2 regions of the Cutibacterium nasicola genome follow, and region 2 is predicted to be linked to the other one. Evidence: predicted binding sites of a transcription regulator. Region 2 holds the regulator's gene; the other holds the start of a gene.
The links. The regulator HrcA, encoded in region 2, represses chaperone genes, less so after heat shock. The targets are predictions, from matches to a motif close to TTGGCACTCGNNNNNNNCGAGTGCCAA.

Region 1: groL (chaperonin GroEL) is a predicted target of HrcA. The motif match lies at 2,179-2,205, and genes of this name have one in related genera.

The regions. Positions count from the first base shown of each region.
Region 1 is NZ_CP199745.2:1,808,467-1,812,549, forward strand. It holds gene ACUCCZ_RS08540 (hypothetical protein) at 1-307, shown strand, start outside; gene groL (chaperonin GroEL) at 378-2,009, opposite strand; gene ACUCCZ_RS08550 (DUF3263 domain-containing protein) at 2,346-2,630, shown strand; gene manA (mannose-6-phosphate isomerase, class I) at 2,679-3,860, shown strand; gene ACUCCZ_RS08560 (S-ribosylhomocysteine lyase) at 3,905-4,083, shown strand, end outside.
Region 2 is NZ_CP199745.2:1,362,776-1,366,858, reverse strand. It holds gene ACUCCZ_RS06345 (inositol monophosphatase family protein) at 1-333, shown strand, start outside; gene ACUCCZ_RS06340 (MBL fold metallo-hydrolase) at 303-1,031, opposite strand; gene hrcA (heat-inducible transcriptional repressor HrcA) at 1,169-2,188, shown strand; gene dnaJ (molecular chaperone DnaJ) at 2,192-3,367, shown strand; gene ACUCCZ_RS06325 (16S rRNA (uracil(1498)-N(3))-methyltransferase) at 3,364-4,083, shown strand, end outside.

The DNA of each region.
Region 1 (4,083 bases), 450 kb from region 2:
GCTCATTTGGACAGGAATAATCCTCATTGCCGCCGGGGTCGTCACCGCTCTGACAACCAGCAAACTCGGTGACGTCATCGCCGCTGTGTCCTCCGGATGCATGGCTTTGATCTGGCTGGTGCTCACCGCCAACGCCATGCACGCTCTCAACAAGGCGTTTGCGGGCACACCGGACCAACTGCGTGTGAACATGGGGGCAGGCGTCATCATCGGCATGGTGCTGCTCGTCGCAGCACTGGCAGTATCGATCATTCACCTCGTCCGAACACCGGCACCATCGCGCAGGATATCCACGGATCACCTCTGAACCGTTGTCACCGACAAAAACAATGGGGCGGCTCCAATCGGAGCCGCCCCATTTAGTCAGGTGGACTGGATCACATCATTCCGCCCATGCCACCCATGTCCATGTCACCGCCAGCCGGAGCAGCCTTCACGGGCTCGGGCTTGTCAGCAATGACGGCCTCAGTGGTGAGGAACAGAGCCGCGATCGAGGCGGCGTTCTGCAAGGCCGAGCGGGTCACCTTGGCCGGATCGATGATACCGGCCTTGACCATGTCAACGTACTCGCCGGTGGCGGCGTTGAGGCCCTCTCCGACGGACAGGCCGGCGACCTTCTCAGCCACGACTCCACCCTCGAGACCAGCGTTGATGGCGATCTGCTTGAGGGGGGCGGAGCACGCGGTCACGACGATCTGGGCACCGGTGAGCTCGTCACCCTCCAGGCCCTCGATCCTGGCAGCCTTGGAAGCCTGGATGAGGGCGACACCACCACCAGGGATGATGCCCTCCTCGACGGCAGCCTTGGCGTTGCGCACGGCGTCCTCGATACGGTGCTTGCGCTCCTTGAGCTCCACCTCGGTGGCAGCACCCACCTTGATGACGGCGACGCCGCCAGCGAGCTTGGCGAGACGCTCTTGCAGCTTCTCGCGGTCGTAGTCGGAGTCGGAGTTCTCGATCTCCTTGCGGATCTGGGCGACGCGTCCGGCGATCTGCTCGGAGTCGCCGGCACCGTCGACGATGGTGGCCTCGTCCTTGGTGACGACAACCTGGCGGGCGTGGCCCAGCAGGTCGAGGGTGACGGCGTCGAGGGACAGACCGACCTCCTCGGAGATGACCTGGCCACCGGTGAGGATGGCGATGTCGTTGAGCATGGCCTTACGACGGTCGCCAAAGCCCGGAGCCTTGACGGCGACGGACTTGAAGGTGCCGCGGATCTTGTTGACGATGAGACCAGCGAGGGCCTCACCCTCGACATCCTCGGCGATGACGAACAGCGGCTTGCCGGACTGCATGACCTTCTCAAGGACCGGCAGGAGATCCTTCAGCGAGGAGATCTTGGAGTTGACGATGAGGATGTAGGGATCCTCGAGGACAGCCTCCATGCGCTCGGTGTCGGTGACGAAATAGGGCGAGATGTAGCCCTTGTCGAAGCGCATGCCCTCGGTGAGCTCGAGCTCCAGACCGAAGGTGTTGGACTCCTCGACGGTGATGACGCCTTCCTTGCCGACCTTGTCCATGGCCTCGGCGATGATCTCACCGACGGTGGGATCGGCAGCCGAGATGGAGGCGGTGGAGGCGATCTGGTCCTTGGTCTCGATGTCGATGGCCATCTCGGACAGGCGAGCGCTGATGGCCTCGACGGCGGTCTCGATGCCCTTCTTCAGGCCCATCGGGTTGGCGCCGGCGGTGACGTTGCGCAGGCCCTCACGAACCATGGCCTGAGCCAGGACGGTGGCGGTGGTGGTGCCGTCGCCAGCGACGTCGTCGGTCTTCTTGGCGACCTCCTTGACGAGCTCAGCGCCGATCTTCTCGTACGGATCGTCGAGTTCGATCTCCTTGGCGATGGATACACCGTCGTTGGTGATGGTGGGAGCGCCCCACGACTTCTCGAGAACGACGTTGCGGCCCTTGGGGCCGAGGGTGACCTTGACCGCGTCGGCGAGGGTGTTCATACCCGCCTCGAGTCCGCGGCGGGCCTCGATGTTGAATTCGATGAGTTTTGCCATATTTAGGGGATTCCTCCGCTCCGGTGGGCTTGGCAGCCCGTGGACGTCAGATGATGTGGCGGGAGCGACCCCGCGTTCTGATTCCCCGTGATGCCCGCGACGGACGATCTGGTGATCTCATCACCGGGATGACCACCCTCGTTCGGCGCTCGCAACACCGACCCGGGCAGTAGCACTCTCGCTTGCCGAGTGCCAGTATCATGTTTAGCACTCGCACCCGGCGAGTGCAAAGGGTTGACGAGCGGAAGGTGGCCGATTGTGGTGTTGACGATGGCCTCAGACAGATTGAGCCCCGTCACCAGATGATGTGTGTGGTACGGGTCCTACACTGGGTCTGTGTCAGATTCCCCCACTTCCGAAACCGTGACGTCCGGCGAACTCAGTGCATCGGACCGCGCGATTCTGGATCTCGAGGAATCCTGGCAGGCCGGGAATCCGAGTGTTGACAAGGAGACCGTCATCCGCGAGAAGCTCGGCATGTCGTCCCCCCGTTACCACTTACGGCTCAACGAGCTGATCGACGATGAGCCGGCCGCGCGATATGCGCCTTCCCTCATCGGGAGGCTGCAACGAATCCGCAATCAACAGCGCAGGAACCGCAGCGCACAGCTGCTCGGATGACACACGCGGCATTGTCTACGATGCGCCACCATTGACGAGAGGCACACTATGAAACGCCTGACCGGTACGGTCCGGACGTACTCCTGGGGCTCCTATGACGCCATCCCCAACATCTTGGGAAAAGAAGCCGACGGCGAGCCCTGGGCCGAGTACTGGCTCGGAGCCCATGGAACCTCACCGTCGACCCTTGACGGCATTCCCCTCACCGAATACCTCAAGGCTCACCCCGACGAGCTGGGTGAGCGCAGCCGCAATGCCTTCGGATCCAGGCTGCCCTTCCTGCTCAAGATCCTCTCGGCTCGCCGCCCGCTGAGCCTCCAGGCCCATCCTGACGCACGCATGGCGCGACAGGGGTTCGCGCGCGAGAACCAGGCCGGTGTCGACGTCAACGATCCCCAGCGCACCTTCGTCGACGACTGGCCCAAGCCGGAACTCCTCGTTGCCCTCACCGATTTCGAAGGATTGTGCGGGTTCCGCGATCCGCATGAGACACGCCAGCTGTTCGATGGGCTTGACGTGCACACCCCGACGGACCCGGTATTGGGGTCGCTCACCGAGCGTTCCGGCCCGGCGGCGCTGGCTGAGACCTTCCTTGACTGCATCACCGGGGATGACCTGCGCCGACAGATCGTCACCGAGGTGGTGTCAGGGGCCGTCAACCACGTTGGAGAGGACACGCCGCTGGGTGAGTTCGCTCGCACGGCCGTCGAGCTCGACGAGTATTTCCCCGGGGATCCGTCGATCCTGGCGGCACTCATGCTCAACCGGATCCATCTCAAGCCCGGCGAATCGCTGACAGTCCCTCCCGGTCTCATGCATTCCTACTTGTCAGGCACGGGCATCGAGATCATGGCCGACTCCAACAACGTCGTGCGTGGCGGACTCACCGACAAACACATTGACGTCGACTCCCTGATAGGGATCGTGGATTTCCAAACCCAGGAACCACGAGTCATGGCGGCCGAGGAGGCAGATCCCGGTCTGCGGGTCTTCCCGAGCACCGATGACCAGTTCCGGCTGTGGGAACTCGACCTCGACACCGCCCGTCCAGCCATCCTGCCGGCCAGCGATCTGGCCCGAATCCTGCTCATCACCGGTGGGTACGCGGTGTGCTCGAGTTCCCAGGGCACTGACGAGATCGTGCATGGACAGGCCGTCTGGGTTCCCGCTGGCGAACAGGTACAGGTGGACGGGAACTGCGACGGATTCCTCGCTGCTGCTGGGGTGTGACGCGACCCCGTGTGGAATTCGCGAGCTTACGAGAGGATGGACCCATGGCACACAAGATGAACGTCGAGAGTTTCAACCTGGACCACACCAAGGTGGCGGCCCCGTTCGTGCGGGTGGCCGACATCAAGCACCTGCCTGCTGGAGACACCCTCACCAAGTACGACGTGAGGTTCTGCCAGCCGAACAAGGACCATCTGGAGATGCCTGCGGTCCACTCGATCGA
Region 2 (4,083 bases):
GAGGCGGTGACCCGGGGAGGGGCCCGCACCCCGATTCGTGCCGCGACCACCCACGAGGCCTACAAGGTCGGCTCCCCACAGGTGAAGTGGCTGATGTCGAAGTGGTGCTGTGCGGTCGACTACCCCCTGATCTGCCTGGGGGAGAACGACGTCACCGTCTATCAGCACTCCTACCCGTGGGATCACCTGCCTGGTGCCCTCATGGTGCGCGAGCTCGGCGGAGTCGTTCGCACCGTGGACGGGGCCGAGTACGGGCCTCGCGAGATGTCGGGGAGACTCGTCGTCGCAGCCGACGAAGAGGCCTACCGGGTGATTGCTGAACTGTTGCGCTGATGTGTCGGACTGGCGGCAGGCCAGCTGGGGGGAATGTGCCGGCCCACCGGGGTGAGCGGGATGTCGACGGGGATCCTCGCGGCGAGCTCACCCCTCTGTGTCATGACGGCGGTGGCGTCAACGGGGTGCCCGTGGCCAGGCACGTAGATGCCTGCACCACCAGTACCGGTGATGACCGAGTCGATGGCTCGCGGCCAGCCCCGGAGGTCGGTCGTCTCGTCGGACTGTGGCTGGCCAGCGGTCTCCACCAGGTCTCCGACGAAGGTCACCCTCTCGTCGCAGATGATGACGACGAGGTCCCCGTCGGTGTGGGCCGGGCCGGGATGGATGACCTCAGCGCCGATCCCACCCAGATCGACATAGGCCATCAGTGAGATGGGGTGATCGACGTCGAGACCAGGACAGTGGGCCAGGGCGGCCTCGTGCATCCAGGCCTCAACCCCGTCAATTCCGGGAAGCCCGCCGCTGTGGTCATAGTGGTGGTGGGTGACGACGACCCGATCAACCGGACGACCCAGCATGCGTGCCGCCGACATCGCCAGGGCGTGTCCCTGCTCGGGAGTCGACCCGGTGTCGATGAGGAGGACGTGATCGTCGCCGGCGACCAGTCCGCAGGTGACGGTTTCCGATTCGACGACGGTCGTCCACACCCGGGCAGTGAGAGCGGACCACTGGGGAGTCTCGGGGTTCGTCGACATGGCCACCAGTGTGGCACGGGAATGTGCTACCAGCGAGAGAGACCGAAGCACTACGGGCGAACGCGATAAGGTGGCACTCGGCACCTGAGAGTGCCAAAGTGGGACTCGTAGCCGACGGGATCGCGTGAGGAGGGATTGTGCTCGACGACCGCAAGCTCGACGTGCTCAAGGCCATCGTCACCGATTTCGTCTCCAGCAAGGAGCCGGTGGGTTCCAAGGCATTGGTGGAACGTCACGGACTTCGAGTGTCCCCGGCAACCGTGCGCAATGACATGGCCGTGCTGGAGGAGGAGGGGTACATCACCCACCCCCACACCAGCGCCGGTCGTATTCCGACTGACAAGGGGTATCGCCTCTTCGTCGACCGGATTGCCACCCTCAAACCGCTGTCCGAGCCTGAGCGTCGAGCCATCCGGGCCTTCATGACCGGAGCTGTCGACCTCGACGATATCGTGCGTCGCACGGTGCGACTGCTCGCCCAGATCACCCACCAGGTCGCCATCATGCAGTACCCGGTGGCGACGACGGCGACGATCCGTCACCTCGAATTGGTGAGCTTGTCGACCGACCGCGTTCTCATCGTGCTCATCATGTCGTCGGGATCGGTGGAACAGCAGGTTGTCGAGCTTCCTGGTCATGACGAGGAGAATCTCGCCGTTCTTCGCACCCGGCTGAATGAGTCTCTCGTCGGATTGACAGTTACTGAGGCGGCCGACTCCCTTACTCGGCTCGTGGAAGATCTGGGGCCGGGCGAAGGCCGACAAGCGGCCTCGGTGATCGCCGCCATTGTCGAGATCCTCGCCATTGACCCGTCCGCCCGGGTGGTCGTTGCTGGAGTTCCCAATCTCACCGCGTTCGGTGCACAGTGGGAGACGACGGTGCGTCCCGTCCTGGAAGCCCTTGAGGAGCAGGTTGTCCTGATGCGACTGCTCGGCGAGGCGACTGCGGGGGAGGCTGGCGAAATCACGGTGCGTATTGGCGCTGAGAACACTGATGTGCCCTTCCAATCGACCTCGCTGGTGGCGAGCACCTATGGTCCTGAGGACGCCTTGTCGGGTCTTGGCGTCGTCGGGCCCACCCGAATGGACTACCCCTCAACCATGGCAGCTGTGCGAGCCGTGGCCCGCTATGTGGGCCGGTTCCTGGCAGAAGGATGATTCTTGAGCAACGACTACTACGAGATTCTTGGCGTTTCCCGTGATGCGAGCGCCGACGAGATCAAGAAGGCTTATCGCCGCAAGGCCATGAAACTTCACCCCGATGTCGCTGGGCCGGGATCGGAGGACGAGTTCAAGAAGGTCCAGGAAGCCTATGAGGTGCTCCAGGACCCGCAGAAGCGCGCCGTCTTCGACCGTGGCGGAGACCCGAACGCCCGCATGGGTGGATTCGGCGAGGGCGGATTCAGCACTGCCGGATTCGACTTCACCAACCTCGTGGACGCCATGTTCGGTGGCGGAACCTCCTTCGGCGGTGGCGGACGTGGGCCCCGCTCCCGGACCCGACGCGGCCAGGACGCCTTGGTGCGGATGCGCCTGAGCTTGGCTGAGGCGGTGTTCGGCGTCACCAAACCGCTGGACGTCGACACCGCGGTGGTGTGTCCGAAGTGTCAAGGTAAGGGAGCACAGTCCGGCTCGGAGCCGGTGACCTGCCACACCTGCCAAGGGCGCGGCGAGGTCATCACGGTGCAGCGGTCCCTCCTTGGTGACATTCGCACGAGCCAGCCCTGCCCGACCTGTCGTGGCTACGGCACGGTGATCCCCGATCCGTGCCAGGAGTGCTCCGGTGAGGGGCGGGTGCGCACCACCCGCACCATCAACGTCAAGATCCCTGCCGGAGTTGCTGACGGCAACCGGATCCACCTGGATTCCCAGGGAGAGGTGGGGCCCGGTGGCGGCCCGGCCGGAGACCTGTACATCGAGATGACGGTCAGCCCGCACGAGGTCTTCACCCGCGAGGGAGACAACCTCGAGATGGTCGTCACGATCCCGATGACCGCGGCTGCACTGGGAACCAATGTCGCGGTGCACACCCTGGAGGCCGATCGCGAGGACTTCGAGGAGTCCGAGAAGTCGGTCAACGTCGAGGTGCCGGCAGGAACCCAGTCGGGAACCCGCATCGTCGTGTCCGAGCGTGGAGTGCCGCGGCTGCGGCGTGGTGGACGCGGTGACCTAGGCGTCACCTTCATCGTTCAGACCCCGACCAAGCTCGACTCCCACCAGAAGGACCTGCTGTGCCAGCTGGCCGAGGCCCGCGGAGAGACCAAGGTGTCGGCGTCCGTCGAGAAGTCGGGTGGACGCGGCATGTTCTCCCGCATCAAGGAAGCCTTCGGCGGATGAGCGACGCCTGCTTCCTCGGAAAGATTGCTGGGGCCACCCTCGAGTCGGTGGTCGAGATCACCGGGGCGGAAGGGCACCATGCTGGTTCGGTGCGCCGCATTCGGGTGGGGGAGACCGTCCTCGTTACCGACGGTGAGGGCCATGCGGTGCGCGGACCTGCCGTCGAGGTGACGAAGGCGTCCGTGAGCGTCAAGGTGATCGAGGTGTTTGAGGCACCTGTCACTGCCCACCGCTGGGTTGCCGTCCAGGCCTTGCCGAAATCAGACCGTGCCGAGCTCGCGGTGGCGACCCTCACCGAGATGGGAGTTCACGAGATCTTGGCCTGGCAGGCAGATCGGAGCATTGTGCGCTGGAAGGGCGACAAGCAGACCAAGGGTGTCGCGAGATGGCAGGCGGCTGCCCGAGAGGCCACCAAACAGTCTCGACGTTTTCGTATACCGCAGGTAGAATTGGCGCAGACTCGTGAGGTTGTTGAGCGGATTCGCAGTGCCGAAGCCGCTTATATTTTGCATGAGTCGGCCACCGAACCACTGGTGCATCAGGAATTGCCGGCATTCGGTGAGGTGATCTTCATTGTCGGCCCAGAGGGGGGCATCACCGACCAAGAAGTGGACGCTCTCGTCGCGGCTGGTGCATGCCCTGTGACGGTATCGGATGGGGTGTTGAGAACTTCGACCGCCGGCGTGGTTGGCTTAGCCCAGTTGCGGGCCATGGCC